2 regions of the Vallitalea pronyensis genome follow, and region 2 is predicted to be linked to the other one. Evidence: a T-box and tRNA genes for the amino acid it is inferred to sense, from the RefSeq annotation. Region 2 holds a T-box; the other holds one or more tRNA genes.
The links. A T-box is a leader RNA that pairs with one kind of tRNA and senses whether it is charged. The one in region 2 lies ahead of argS (arginine--tRNA ligase), so its partner is inferred to be a tRNA-Arg.
Positions count from the first base shown of each region.

Region 1: it encodes a tRNA-Arg, which carries the amino acid that the T-box ahead of argS (arginine--tRNA ligase) is inferred to sense. The anticodon was not compared.

Region 1 is NZ_CP058649.1:1,258,769-1,266,221, reverse strand. It holds gene HZI73_RS05275 (ABC transporter permease) at 1-404, opposite strand, end outside; gene HZI73_RS05270 (peptide ABC transporter substrate-binding protein) at 519-2,510, opposite strand; gene HZI73_RS05265 (DUF3899 domain-containing protein) at 2,958-3,374, shown strand; gene HZI73_RS05260 (CYTH domain-containing protein) at 3,565-4,035, shown strand; tRNA gene HZI73_RS05255 (tRNA-Leu) at 4,215-4,296, opposite strand; tRNA gene HZI73_RS05250 (tRNA-Lys) at 4,363-4,436, opposite strand; tRNA gene HZI73_RS05245 (tRNA-Gln) at 4,441-4,512, opposite strand; tRNA gene HZI73_RS05240 (tRNA-His) at 4,525-4,598, opposite strand; tRNA gene HZI73_RS05235 (tRNA-Arg) at 4,630-4,703, opposite strand; tRNA gene HZI73_RS05230 (tRNA-Gly) at 4,745-4,815, opposite strand; tRNA gene HZI73_RS05225 (tRNA-Pro) at 4,823-4,897, opposite strand; gene HZI73_RS05220 (metallophosphoesterase family protein) at 4,953-5,450, opposite strand; gene HZI73_RS05215 (XTP/dITP diphosphatase) at 5,516-6,121, opposite strand; gene rph (ribonuclease PH) at 6,147-6,866, opposite strand; gene HZI73_RS05205 (GerMN domain-containing protein) at 6,869-7,339, opposite strand.
Region 2 is NZ_CP058649.1:3,636,340-3,643,792, forward strand. It holds gene HZI73_RS15345 (YcaO-like family protein) at 1-639, shown strand, start outside; gene HZI73_RS15350 (hypothetical protein) at 805-1,269, opposite strand; gene argS (arginine--tRNA ligase) at 1,421-3,097, opposite strand; T-box leader at 3,212-3,437, opposite strand; gene HZI73_RS15360 (methyl-accepting chemotaxis protein) at 3,751-5,052, shown strand; gene HZI73_RS15365 (NAD(P)H-dependent flavin oxidoreductase) at 5,147-6,214, opposite strand; gene HZI73_RS15370 (hypothetical protein) at 6,502-7,440, shown strand.

The DNA of each region.
Region 1 (7,453 bases), 2.4 Mb from region 2:
CCCAAAATCGTCGAAAGGTGGTCCCAAAAAGAACCTTTGTAGATGGCGGCCATTGCACCCAGAAAAATTCCAACAATAACACCAAAGATTAGAGCTATTGTTCCAATTTTTACGGTATGCTGTAATTTTATAGCAATAAGCTTACTAACAGGTTGATCTTGAAGTTTAAATGAATTGCCTAAATCTCGATTAATAATTAAGTTCTTTAGATATCTTGTGTACTGCACAAATGCCGGCTCGTTTAACCCATATTTCCTCATCATCATCTCTTTTTGAACATTGGTTATCTTAGGATTTTCAAAAGGCGTTCCGGGCATTAGGCGTAACAAGAAAAAGTTAATCGTTAACACAATAAAGAGTGTCAGAACGATTAGAGCTATTCGTTGCAGCGCATAACGAATCATGTGTTAACCTCCAATCAATTAATACTTTATCAGATTAAAATATTACTAAACATAAGTTTTGGCAGGATACCCTGCCAAAACTTTATGCATTATGAAATTAGAATTGCGTTGTGATTATTCTTCCATTTTTACCCACTTGTAGATAAAGTCAGCACCAAATTGCTGTAATACAAGATTCTTAATCTTAGGATTCATAAGGTATAATCTTGTACGTTGGTATAATGGAACAATTACTTGTTCTTCTTCAAGTAATATCTTCTCTAATTCAACGAATTTCTCAAAACGCTCTTTTGCTTTTGTTGGAACTGCTAACTCTCCGCTACCTGCTGCTTCAATACCTTCATCATAATATGGATTTGAATAACGTCCACTATTATGAGAACCTGTAGATATCCACATATCCATGAATGTCATTGCATCTGGGTAGTCAGGACCCCAACCAGCCCAGTTCATCTCAAAGTCACCTTCATCTGCTCTTTTAATCTTATCGGCAAATGGAAGTGGAGAAATTTCAACTTCAATGTTTCCTAAGTTCTTTTCTAATTCATCTTTAATATGTGTACCAATTTTCTTAGAGCTTTCATTGTTATAAATTATAAGCTCCATGGTTACATTTTCTACTCCAGTATCTGCTAAAGCTTTTGCCCATAACTCTTTTGCTTTGGCAGGGTCAAGTGCATTATAACCATTGCCACCATTGTACATATCCTGAGCTACTTCTCGGAAACCTTTTCCATCATGTGCTGAACTGGCTACAAAATTCTTTGGTACAAAGAAGTCAGCTGGAACAGATCCATTTTTTAATATAACATCTGTAATGTAGCTTTTATCAATCGCCATGTTAATCGCTTTTCTTGCATCGACATTTCGTAATACTTTTTGAGCCGGTGTCATTTTACCATTATTCATGTTAAGCTCAATATAGAAGATTACAGCCTCGCCCATTGGAACTGCATCAGGACGGTTACCATGTTTATCTACATTCTCACCAGTAACAACACTTCTATCTACTTCACCACTTAAGTACATTTGAACGGATGTATCGTTGCTACCACCTTCAATAACACGGTAGTCAAGAGCATCAATATCTACATTAGCAGCATCCCAGTAACCTTCGTTTTTCACTAGATAATGTCTCTCGGATAATTTCCACTCTTTGAAGATATACGTACCATTGTATAAGAAGTTTTCTACTGTTTTACCATACTTCTCTTCACCTACTTCATTAAAGAACTTTTCACTTGCTGGCATAAATGAACCAAAAGTCATTAAGTCTTTGAAGTAAGGAACAGGATAAGCAAGCTCTATTTCCAGTGTATAGTCGTCTACAGCTTTGATTGCTAGGCTGTCAATTAACTTATTAAGCTCTTCTTTAGCACCATCAATAGAACCAAATTTTTCATTAATAGCATCGCCTTTTTCTTTAACAGATGCTTCTAATTCTTTCTTTGCAGCATCAAATTGCTGTTGAGCTGTTTGCTCATCTGTATCTTCGTAATCTGTAACAGCAATTTTGTCTAATTCTTTTGTGTCACGCTCGAATTTAACAATTTGGTCATTTAATACAACCGCTTCTGAACCATTCTTGATTCCAGCTGTTCTAATCATGGTTGAATATTGAGCCGCTTGTGTTGGATCAAGTAATTTCTTCCAAGCAAACACAAAGTCATGAGCTGTTACTTCAGCATAAGGCTCTCCATCAACAGTCATCCATTGAACGCCTTTTTTTAGTTTAAAAGTATATTTTAGTCCATCTGGAGCTATTTCTTCACTTTCAACAAGTTCTTTTTGAGGTGTACCATCTACACCTAAGATATATAATCCACTAACAACATTACCTAACACTCTAAAAGATACTGCGTCTGTAGCAAGCCATGTTACGAGAGATGGTATATTCTCGCTTTCAAGTAAGTTTATTACTTTAGGTTCTTCAGCAGTATCACCGTCATTATTATCTTTATCACCGTCATTATTGTCTGGTTCCTTTTCTCCCTCAGTTGCAGGATCTGTGTCATCTCCAGTAGCAGGCTTGTCTGTATTGCTACCACAAGCAGCTAATGATAGTGTCATGGTTAACACTAGTAGTAAAGCTAGTAACTTTTTCATAAAAATCCTCCTTTTATAGTTTGTATCCCACCCTAGATATTATTTATTTATGTATCTTTTAAGTCGGGCTTTTAGCTCATTTCCTAGTACTCTGTGACCAGTACCAAAAAATGATATTAATCATTATATAACAATTTAGGCGCTTTGTAAAGGTTTTGGTAATAGGTTACCACGGTAAAGCAATGCCCTGATATAGCGCTTTTGCAGTAAAATATAGCTGATATTTTAGGGCTTTATGTCAAATTTTAAATATCAAGCTGTTTTTAGCCATCTTTTCTGTCGAAGCAATCGACACTTTTTTGACAACACTTGTCATCCTAAAAGTATTTTATCGTCATTATATTACATATTGCAAACAATCAATTAACCTATGGGATTTATAGCCTGTCTATGGTATAATAGTCCGTGAAATACGAACAAATTGCTTTAAACCTAGGAGGTTATTGTATGAAGTGGGTAAACAAACTTGTTATTTTTCTAATTATCATTTGTACCATTAGTTATATATTAGCACTTATAGGAAAGCCTTCCAGTACGATGAGTTTTATGGCTTTATTTTTAGATCGTTTGTTTATGGTAAATCTTGTTATCTTTGTTATAAGTGGTTTTGTGTTTATTGATAACTTTGGAACCTTTAATGTTTTTAAATATTCTGTGAGACATTTTCGGGCAACCGTTTCCAAAAAATATAAAAATCAATTACTTCAAGAAAATGATACCCTTGAAACAGACAGGGATATCAAAACGTTTCTTCAGAAGAAATTCTTATTCGCTCAAACAAAACATAATGCTGCTAATGTTTATTTTGCTTTTAGCGGAAGTATATTCCTTCTATACATCGTCATTACGTTTGTCCTTGTCTAATTGCCATAACATCTTAAGGGTTGTCTTCATGTACTGTATGTTACAGAGGCAATCCTTTAACTTTATTTTTTTGTATTAAAGCATTATAACTTCATTATATATATGTAGTAATAGATAACTGTATCAATAAAATATGTTAAAAAATAAACTTATTTCATGTATAAACATGCATTTAGAAAGGGTAATATCCATGGAAATAGAAAAAAAGTTTCTTATTCATAAAGGCAAGATTCAATTGAAAGAGTACCCCTTTGTCACCATTGAGCAAGGGTATATCTGTACGGACCCTGTCATCCGGATTCGTAAAAAAGACGATGAATACTTCATCACCTATAAGTCATCGGGCTTGATGGTTCGTCAAGAGTTTGAAGAAATGATATCCCAGGAACAATACAACAGCCTAAAAAAGAAGGTAGATTACCATCTTATAAAAAAACGACGGTACCTTGTCCCCATCTCTCATGGCTTAACAGCTGAAGTGGATGTTTTTGATTATCACCTACAAGGACTTGTGATGGCTGAAGTGGAATTTTCCACAGAAGAAATGGCAAATGCTTTTAAGCCGCCCCACTGGTTTAGAAGAGATGTCACATTTAACCCCTTATTCCACAATAGTCATTTATGTCAAGAAAGTAATCTTCACTTTTTGAAACATCTGTAGTCTATCTGTTATAGACGAATCTTCTACCATAAGATTAACCATATATAATAGAAACAACTGATTTATTAATAAGAGTATCTCATCACATAAAAAGATAAGTAATGTTAACTATTTACCAAGTATAATCTCAATGTAACGCAAACAAAAAACACTTGATCAAATCAAGTGTTTTTTATTAATGCGGATGAAGGGAGTCGAACCCCCACGCCGCAAGGCGCTAGATCCTAAGTCTAGTGCGTCTGCCAATTCCGCCACATCCGCTTAGTGTGTTTTCCTCAACAATAATAATATATTTCAAGTATTATGTCAAGTGCTTTTTTGAAGCAATGAGCCACCCGAGACTCGAACTCGGGACACCTGGATTAAAAGTCCAGTGCTCTAGCCGACTGAGCTAGTGGCCCAAAACTGGGTAGGCAGGATTCGAACCTACGCATACTAGAGTCAAAGTCTAGTGCCTTACCGCTTGGCGACTACCCATTAATATATGAGGGTGAGTAATGGGATTCGAACCCACGGCCTCAAGAGCCACAATCTTGCGCTCTAACCAACTGAGCTATACCCACCATATATTTACACGATAGAAAAATCTATCAGCGTGCCTGCAGGGACTCGAACCCCGGACACGTGGCTTAGAAGGCCACTGCTCTATCCTGCTGAGCTACAGGCACATCAACAAGAACATAGCCTTGCCAGTAATGATCACATTACAAGCGGGTGATGGGAATCGAACCCACGTATCCAGCTTGGAAGGCTGGTGTTCTACCATTGAACTACACCCGCAGATGAATCGGGGTGACAGGATTCGAACCTGCGACCTCTTGAACCCAAATCAAGCGCTCTAGCCAAGCTGAGCCACACCCCGATATACATGCTTTTTCGTCGCTTTTTCAAACGCAAGAGTAATTATACACACGCTTTTACCATATGTCAATACTTTTTCGTAATTTTTTTATTGTCAAATGATATTTTCCATCTTCTTCTATCTCTAATACCCCATAACTAGGGCCTTTTCCATCTCTTGGCAAAGTCAAACTTCCCGGGTTGAAAAGTGTTATGCCATCCATGTTTTTCTCCATAGCCACATGTGTATGCCCAAATAAAATAATCTTAACACCTTTTTTTCTTCCTTCTTTTATGATTGTGTCCAAATTCCATTTTACCTGATAATAATGTCCATGGGTGATGAATAGCTTAACACCATAGAATGCTAATACTTTCTCTCGAGGAGCTTTTGAAGCATAATCACAGTTTCCTGGTACATAATCAATGGGTATGGGGCACATACAATCTAATGCCTCTGCATCTTGTTCCATATCACCTAAATGTATAATTCGATCAAAATCTGTTATTTGCTTAACAATTTTTGTTGCATTTGCTATATGACCATGGGTGTCACTTATTATAAGTATTTTCATAATTCCTCCATAATATACGATGTCTGATCATGACGTCAGAAGCCCATAAGCAAACTTTTAGTGAACTATGATTTCCGCTCTTCTAATTGTTCTTTCATACTTCTAAGGGCTTTTCCTCGATGACTGATGCGATTTTTCAATGCCCTGTCCATTTCTGCGGTGGTACAGTTGTATTCTGGTACATAAAAAATGGGATCATACCCAAAGCCATTTTGCCCTCTTTCTTCCTCTATAATACGTCCTTCAATGGTACCTCTACTGGTTCGTATATCACCGTCTGGAAAAACAGCCGCAATAACACATACAAAGCGGGCTGTACGGAGGGCTTCTGAAACATTCTCTAGATGATCAATAATCATCTTATTTTTTATGGCATAAGGCGTATCTTCTCCACCAAAACGTGCAGAATAGATACCTGGCTTTTTATCCATGTAATCCACTTCCAGCCCAGAATCATCAGCCAATACAATACAATGGGCAACTTCACTTACTTTTTTGGCCTTGATAATGGCATTTTCTTCAAAGCTTGTCCCATCTTCAATAATTGTCACATGTATACCAGCATCTTCCATGGATATTACTTCATATGGACTGTCTGCCATGATTTCATTAATTTCTTTTATTTTTCCCGTATTTTTTGTTGCAAATATTATCTTTTCTTTTGTGGTCATATGCATGTCTCCTTTCTACTTACGGTTAGGCCTCTACAACTTCCTTTTGGATCTCTATAAGCTCCTGTATGCCCTTTTCTGCACTCTTTAATAAAGCATCTAGCTGCACCCTTGTAAATGGCGCTTGCTCGCCTGTTCCTTGCACTTCAATATACGCTCCATGTTCTGTCATAATAACATTCATATCAACTGTTGCATGACTGTCTTCTTCATAACACAAATCTAATAGTACCTCTCCATCGACAACACCGACGCTAATGGCTGCAACATAAGCCGATAAAGGCATTTTTTCAATTAAGCCATCTTTTAAGAGTTTTTTACAGGCCAGTACAAACGCTACATAGGCTCCCGTTATGGATGCTGTCCTTGTCCCACCATCTGCCTGTATCACATCACAATCCAACGTTATTGTTCGTTCTCCTAAGGCTTTAAAGTCCACAACAGCTCGAATTGCTCTACCAATCAATCGTTGTATTTCTACGGAACGGTTATTTTTCTTAAGGCGTTGTATGTCCCGATTATTTCTATCCAAGGTCGCTCTTGGCAACATGGCATATTCAGCAGTTACCCATCCTTCTCCTGAATCTTTTTTGAATGACGGTACTCTTTCTTCCACACTTGCGTTACAGATAACTTTCGTGTCGCCCATCTCAATGAGCACAGAACCCTCTGGGTACTTTATATAGTTCTTGGTAATTTTCACTTCTCGCGTATCTTGATTATCTCTTCCATCGATCCTTGACAATTTTATTCAATCCTTTCTTCCCATTCTTCTCTAGTATAACCGTTTACTTCTGTACCTTCAACCAATAGTTTCCCATTTTCTTCTATTAATAATGTAACTGTTTTAATGTCTTCATATGCAAATACTGTAGCAAGTATTTGATTGACCATTGCTACCTCACGGGCCGTTCCCCCATAGTTCATGATGTCTTTTGAGACTTCCACATCTAAAGACCCATTAATATATAACATTTGGATGATGCTAACCCCTTCAGGTATAGCAGAATAGTGGTCGTCCTGATTATCAAATAAACGTTGCAATGTAAACTGTAAGTTAGCTTCTGTATTCCCTTGATGGTCAAATTCAATGGTATCTTCAAACATGCTTTCCTGCCCATTTTCATCCCATGCATAATAAAATAAGCTTGTCTTAACGGTTGCCATCTGCATAATTTGTAACATCAGCATGGCTGACAAAATAAGTGCTCGCTTCATATAATTACCTTCCCCTCTACATAATTGTAAATAATTGGTAATTATATTGTATACCTTATTTGCGTCAGCTACAACCGTGTTTTTTTGTTACTTTCTGTCCCATTATAGTATTGA
Region 2 (7,453 bases):
ATGATTATACCTGGCTTAAGTGAAGTTGAATCATTCTATCATGAAAGCTCCATACAGGATTATGCTACCTATAACACCATTAAAAAACAAATAAGACGACTAAAATCTCTTACCTCTGAAGAAATTAGGGATTTAATTTATCTTATTACCAACAGCACCTATCACCCAATGGCTCAGGTAGTAACACTACTAGGTCTAAAGCTTAAGCAACCTACACCTTGGTACTTTAACAACATGGCCTTGTTACTTGTGGCACTTTATCTCAAAATAAATGATTATGATCATGCTCACAAGATCTTTAATGAATTCCTTGAGTACACCAAAAAATCTCATGGTTCAAAGCAAATGCTTACCTACTATAAATGTGTAAGCAGCTACCTTGAATTACGGGCTAAGACAATGGATAAAATGGCTATATTTATGCTGCTTACTACCTTCTATCCCATTAAAATAGTTCAAAATGTTATCAAGACATTTGAAAATACAGAGGATATATTTCATGATTTAAATGGTCTTCAATGTTTTAACTGCCATGAGTGTTATCTTAGAACTGTTTGTATGTATTCAGGTAATCGAGATCTCCTATTAAAGCTCATGTCCTTATATCAAACACATGATGCTGACCAACAAGTAAAATAAATAAAAAACCATATATCATCATGGCATATTGTTGCTTCTCATTTATCTTATAACCTAGCAACAAGAAGTCATCCCATGACCGGTATATGGTTTTATAAGCCTATAGGCAAAAACTCATGGTCTATTTAGAGGTTGTATTACAAACTGAAATGAACTGTTAATGTCTTACATATCATCTTCCATATCCATATCATCCATTTCACCCATATACATACGCATCATGGGATTCATGTTAGGATTCATATTCATCATGGGGTTCATCATCATGGCATTCATGTTCATCATAGCATTCATACTCATCATAGCGCTCATATTTGCCATAGCATTCATCATCATAGGGTTCATGCTCATCATAGCATTCATATTTGCCATAGCATTCATGCTCATCATAGCGTTCATACTCATGGCAGCATTCATATTAACCATTGGGTTCATGCTCATCATGGCAGCTTCCATATCCTCCATTTCAGCCATTTCACCCATTTCGTCCATCTCGTTCATCTCATTCATCTCATCCATACGATCCATATCCCTATTCTTCTTCATGTACATATCATAATCTTTCATAGGCATCATGTTATGCATCTTTTTATCATCTTTTTTCTTAGCGTTATATTGATAGCTCTCCATCAGAATTGCTCCTTTTATTTGTTCTAATACTACTATATGATAATAGGTGTGAGTGTGCTAAATAATTCTCTAATATAACACTTTATATAACTTATGATGATTTTGTTATTGTATTGGCTATCCACTTTTCTAAAGATACCATTCTGTATTTTTACATAGACTTTACGACGTTAATACCTAGCAAATGTAATGCATTTATACTCACTTGTATGACACCTTTAATCAAGGCTAAACGTGCAGACTGTAGTGCTTTGCTTTTGGCATGTATAATGGAGCACTGATGATAGAACGTTGAGAACTTCTTGGTTAGACCATAAACATAATTAGCAATAATGTGGGGACTTGCATCCTTAAGGGCCTTTGCTACTACGTCATTAAAAAATAGCAAATCCAATATCAAATCATAAACCAAATCTTCTTCTAGAAGACCATAGTCAATCTGTTCATCTTCTTGAAATTGGCATTTGTCTAAGATGGAATGTATTCTTGCTATACTATATTGTAAATAAGGTCCTGTATTTCCCTCAAAACTTAAAGCCTTCTCCAAATCAAAGGTAACATTCTTATGATTGGCTGTCTTTAGTATGGCATATTTTACTGCACCATAGGCAATTGTCTTTGCTGTAGTCACATCCACTTCCCTATTATTTTCTTTCATGTATGCCATGGATTTTTCAATGGCAAGGGACATAAAATCTTCTAATAAAACGACCTTTCCCTCACGAGTAGCCATTTTACCGTCTTTTAGCAATACAAATGAATAATGTACAGGTGTGGGTGCTGTGTACCCTAATAGATCTAATGCAGCACTCACTTGTTGGTGATAGGACTTTTGATCTTCCCCTAGAACAATCATATTCACATGGGTATTAGTCTTTGCCTTGTGCATGGAATAAGCAATATCTCGAAGTGGATACAGGGAGGTCTTATCTTTTCTGGATAAAACCAGATAAGGTGCTTTCGTCGGTATGTTGTATGCTTCTAGATTAAGAACCAAGCGGCCTTCTTCATCTTCTTCCAGATTTCCTGTGGTCTTTAATTGTTTCAAAACTTCCTGTAATGCACCATTAAAAATATACGCTGATTCATATTGAAAGGTGTCGTAGTTAATGCTTAAGTCCTTGAAAAGACCTACTTGTCCTTTGATGCATATGTCTACAATGTTTTGAAATGATTTTCTAACAGAAACATCGCCATTTTCAAATGCATATAATAATTTAAATATTTCTTCTTCTATCTGTGGATTATCTTTCATGGCTTCATGCATACGCACATAGTGTTGCAACAACTCTTTAAATGTGACCTTCTCTTCATGTTGCGTTGCATACACTAACATGGCAATCTGCTTACCAACATCGTTTACAAAATAATGTGTATTCACTTTATAGCCTTCAAAAGTCATTAATCGTTTAAGTACATCACCAATAAGCGCATTTCTAGCACGACCAACATGGGGTGACGCATTAGGGTTAATACTGGTGTGCTCAATAAGGGCTGTTTTACCTATCCCCGATTCATTTGAACCATATTGGTGTTTCTTATGTTTAATTTCTAATAAAGTATCTTGAATCACTTGACGACGCTTAAAGTAAAAATTTAAATACCCATCTTTCGCAACCACTTGCTCTATAAAAGAAAGTGAATGAAAAGCATCTTTTAGTTCATGGGCTATGTCCATAGGGCTTTTTTTCAGCTTTTTTGCTAAAGGGAAACAAGGTAATGATAAATCACCTAATGCAAGGGAAGGCGGTCTAGTAAAGTGACATACCATCTTATCAAATGGTTCTTGTAAACATGCATCAATTAATTGTGTATATGTTCGCATCATACATACTACCTCCTTTTACTTTTCTTATATCTTTAAACGCATATGAACATGCTTCTATTTCATATACGAAATTCACAGATTTTCCTTATAAGACAACAAAAAACCCCATCTCTTAATAGAGACGGGATTACCGCGGTACCACTCTCATTGATATCAACATCGAATAGATGTTATCATATCCTCTCAAAGACCTTTATCGCAGGTATACGTTCTTTCTACTGGAATGTTCAAAAGAATGCTCCTTGGTGCGTTTCACAAACACATGATCATTAGGCTTCCACCATTTCCTAACTCGCTGGTACAAGAGATGTTCGCTACTTATCCAAATCATCGCCTTATTCTATATTTTTTAGCAGTTTAACATATTTCATTTTATTTTACAAGGATTAATACTATTTTTATGTAATAGATATTAAAATAATACCATAATATCATTATATTTATAGGCAAGGTATATAAAAATATACGTATTAAGAGCGAAAGTAAGCACATATGGCGTTATAAATTTATGCGTTTTATAGGCAATTTTTAATTCTTTGTATCTAGGTATATTGTCATAATTTGGCATTAATGATAGGATTTGGTTAAAAGTTATGTTATAATAAAAGTGTTATAAATGATAATAAAAAAGAAAGTAAACCGAGGTGAAAATTTTGAAAAAACTGAAGGGGAAGCTTCTAACAATTTCGTTAACACTCAGTGGCCTATTATCAATTGTTGGTATCGTATTTGCAGTCTTCATACTCCAACTCAATACCAATACAGAGTCCACAAATCTCTTTGACAATTTGACGATGATAGGCTATCTATTTCTAGTTGCAGCATCCATTAATTTATTATTAACCATCTTTGTACTTTATCGACTAACATTTAAATTAGCACCTTCACTAAGCAAAATTAGCAACCATGCAGATGCTGTTTCTGATGGCGATTTACGTTTTCCAATGGATGAAAAAGTCCTTAAACGTCAAGATGAAAGCGGTAGCTTATTAAGGTCATTTGCCAATTTGAGAAACAACTTAGTAGATACTGTTTCTCAGATTAAACAGAACACGGACCGACTATCTTCATCATCAGATGTCATTAGTGAATCCTCCAAGTCCATTCAACATGGTATGGAACAAATGTCACTTGCTATTGAACATATTGCAGAAAGTTCAACATCACAAGTTGAAAATGTTGAAAATGGTCAGAATTCAATTGATGTACTAGGAAAGATTATTGATGAAGACCTAGACATTATTACAGCTCTTCTAAGTTCTTTCCAAGAAATCAACAGTTCTGTACAGCATGGTGACCAATCCCTAGATGCCTTGTTACAAAAGAGTACAGAAAGTGCACAATCCACCAAGAGTGTTTATGAAATTGTACGTGAAACCAATGAAAAAGCTGAGCAAATCAGCCAAGTAACCACGCTTATTACCTCTATCGCGGAACAAACCAATCTTCTGGCTCTTAATGCAGCTATTGAAGCAGCTCGCGCTGGTGAACACGGTAAAGGATTCGCCGTTGTTTCTGAAGAAATTAGAAATCTTGCCGAGCAATCCGCTGAATCAACTGCACAGATTGACAACATTGTTAAAAGTTTACAAGACAAATCAAATACAGCTTATAACGAAACAAAAATGGTTCGTGAAGCCGTAAAAGCTCAAATGGAGCTCTTAACCGATACAAAGAAGAAATTTGATGACATTAATTCTTCCATAACCATGTCTCAAGCATATGTAGATGGTATCAAATTAAACAGCAATCAATTAATGCAATACAAAGACGAAGTATTTAAGCAAATTGCTGCCATTCTTTCGTTAGCACAATCGAATGCTGCTTCAACGGAAGAAGTCGCTGCCGGTTCCGAGAATCAGGCTAGTCAAACAGAACAAATTAGTAATGAAATTCAAACGGTACATAACCTGGTACAAGAGTTATCCGGTATTGTGAATCATTTTAAGTTATAACTGTCAATGGTTCTTATCACTATAAAAAAGGGACTGTTCTATCTGACCAATTTGTTAGCAAATGATCAGATGTAACAGTCCCTTATTTCATAGCTTATAAGATATAGCTTTTTAAATCCTTTATCAATTCATCAAATAGTTTCTTAACCGTAACAATTTCTTTTATTTCTCCAGCCCGCTCACCTGAGAAGACTAAACCATCTTCACCATTTACAGAATGAATGAGTGCATCCGATATACAGTAGGGTGTATTTGCTGGATTACAGTGAATCAAGCAATTGGTACATTTTTTAGCAGGAATTCTTCCAAGGTTCGTCTTATCAATAAAAGGTGTGTGTATAGCGCGTCCTGGAAGACCAACTGGACTATTTAATAAACAAATATCGTCTTTTGTTGCTTCGATATAAGCCTTTTTAAAAGCATCGTTTGCATCGCATTCATTGGTTGCCACAAACCTAGAACCCATTTGGACACCACCTGCACCTATATCAAGCATTTTACCTATATCTACCCCTTCTAATATACCGCCGGCAGCAATAACAGGTATTACCTTATGGTATTTCTCTTCATATGGCGCAACCGTTTCAATGACTTCTTTTACAATATCCTGTAGATCTTGATACGTATTACCCATTAACTCTTTAGCCTTGAATCCAAGATGACCCCCTGCTTTAGCTCCTTCAACAATGATTGCATCCGGTAGACGATTGACTTTTTCCCATTGTTTAAGGATAATTCTTGCGGCTTTTTTTGAAGATACAATAGGCACAATTTTTGTCTTGCTGTTTTTGACAAGTTTAGGCAACTCTAATGGTAACCCTGCTCCTGATATAATGATATCTATTTTTTCTTTAATGGCTGTCTTAACAAATGCTTTATAATTTCTCATGGCAACCATCAAGTTAACACCTAAGATACCCTTTGGGCTTTTTTCTCGAGCCTTTCTAATTTCCTTACTAAGAGCACGCATATTCGCTTCTAAAGTATTGGTTGAGAAATCTGGCTCCATATAACCAATTTGAACACCTGATATAACTCCTACGCCACCTTCATTTGCTACAGCTGATGCTAATCTTGATTTTGAAACCCCTATACCCATTCCACCTTGTATGATAGGCACTTTTATGTCTAAATCGCCAATTTTAAGTCGTGGTATATTCAAATTGATTCCTCCTATATAGCGTTTATTTGGTTTGCAAATAGTTTGATAGTCAAAGTATATAGGATTTTCATCATCTTGTCAAGACCATATGTGTTTTTTAAAACTACATGTTGACCCTACCCATGACACATGTTGCAAAATCTTATATGTCTATGTCATCTTGTGTTTTATGTTATTTTTTTATATTTCTGATTACTTTTCTTTTTTTATATGATATACTATTTTTGATGATTCTATTCAGATAATTTATTTGAAATGGACATCCATTATAATCAAGGAGGTCGAATATGAAAAGATTATTATCACCTTTACTTGCTTTAACACTTATAATGACAACGTATTCACCTATTTTTGCATCCGATACGCAAACTGCTTACTCAAAAATTGAACCCTTAGTAGCATTAAACAAATCTACTACAACTTACATATGGGGACCTGATGCACCTTACCAATCTTATTACGATGCTGAAATAGGACCCTATTACATACGTACTCGACATATTAAACATGTGCATGGACCTTCCGACTCAGACCCAATACGTAACGCAAGAGCTTTTGGTATTGTGTACCGTAATTCCAACTTCACTGGAACACTAAATGAGTCTATATCCATAGCGGATTCTGTTGTTGATTCTGTAACCGTCACAAATTCAATGGCTGTCAGTATGGGCATATCTAGTGGCGCTCTCGTAAAAGTAAGTCATAATGTAACCCTTAGCCATTCTGTAGCATCAACTCACCAAACAGGTCGTACGATTACAAGTACCCATAGCAAAGGCTATCAATACAGTTTTCCTATTGCTAGTGCACCAGCTCATTGTACCAAAGCAGAGATGGGTGTAGGTTTCCAATACAATACCTATGAATCTGTTGTGGACATTCGCAAACAAGTAGATGTTATTAAACCTGTAAACGTGACAAAAAAAGAATTCTATCGTGAGAGAGTATATTGTCCTATAACCAACAGCTATAATTGTACAAGCAATCAACACCTCCACAAGCTTATTGTGGAATACAAATGGTACTTAGAAAATGGCGAGTCATTTATTATTGATTGGGATAAAGAAATGGAACTTAAGAATCAAGGTATTATCAGTTCAGATAATTCAACATGGAAGCGTCCCGTAAAAGAATGGAAAACCTTTACGACAACTGGACTTGTAAAGCGGCCTATACCAGTCCTCTATACAATCTATTACGATAAGGATGGTCATATCATTAACTAGCAACTTCACATCA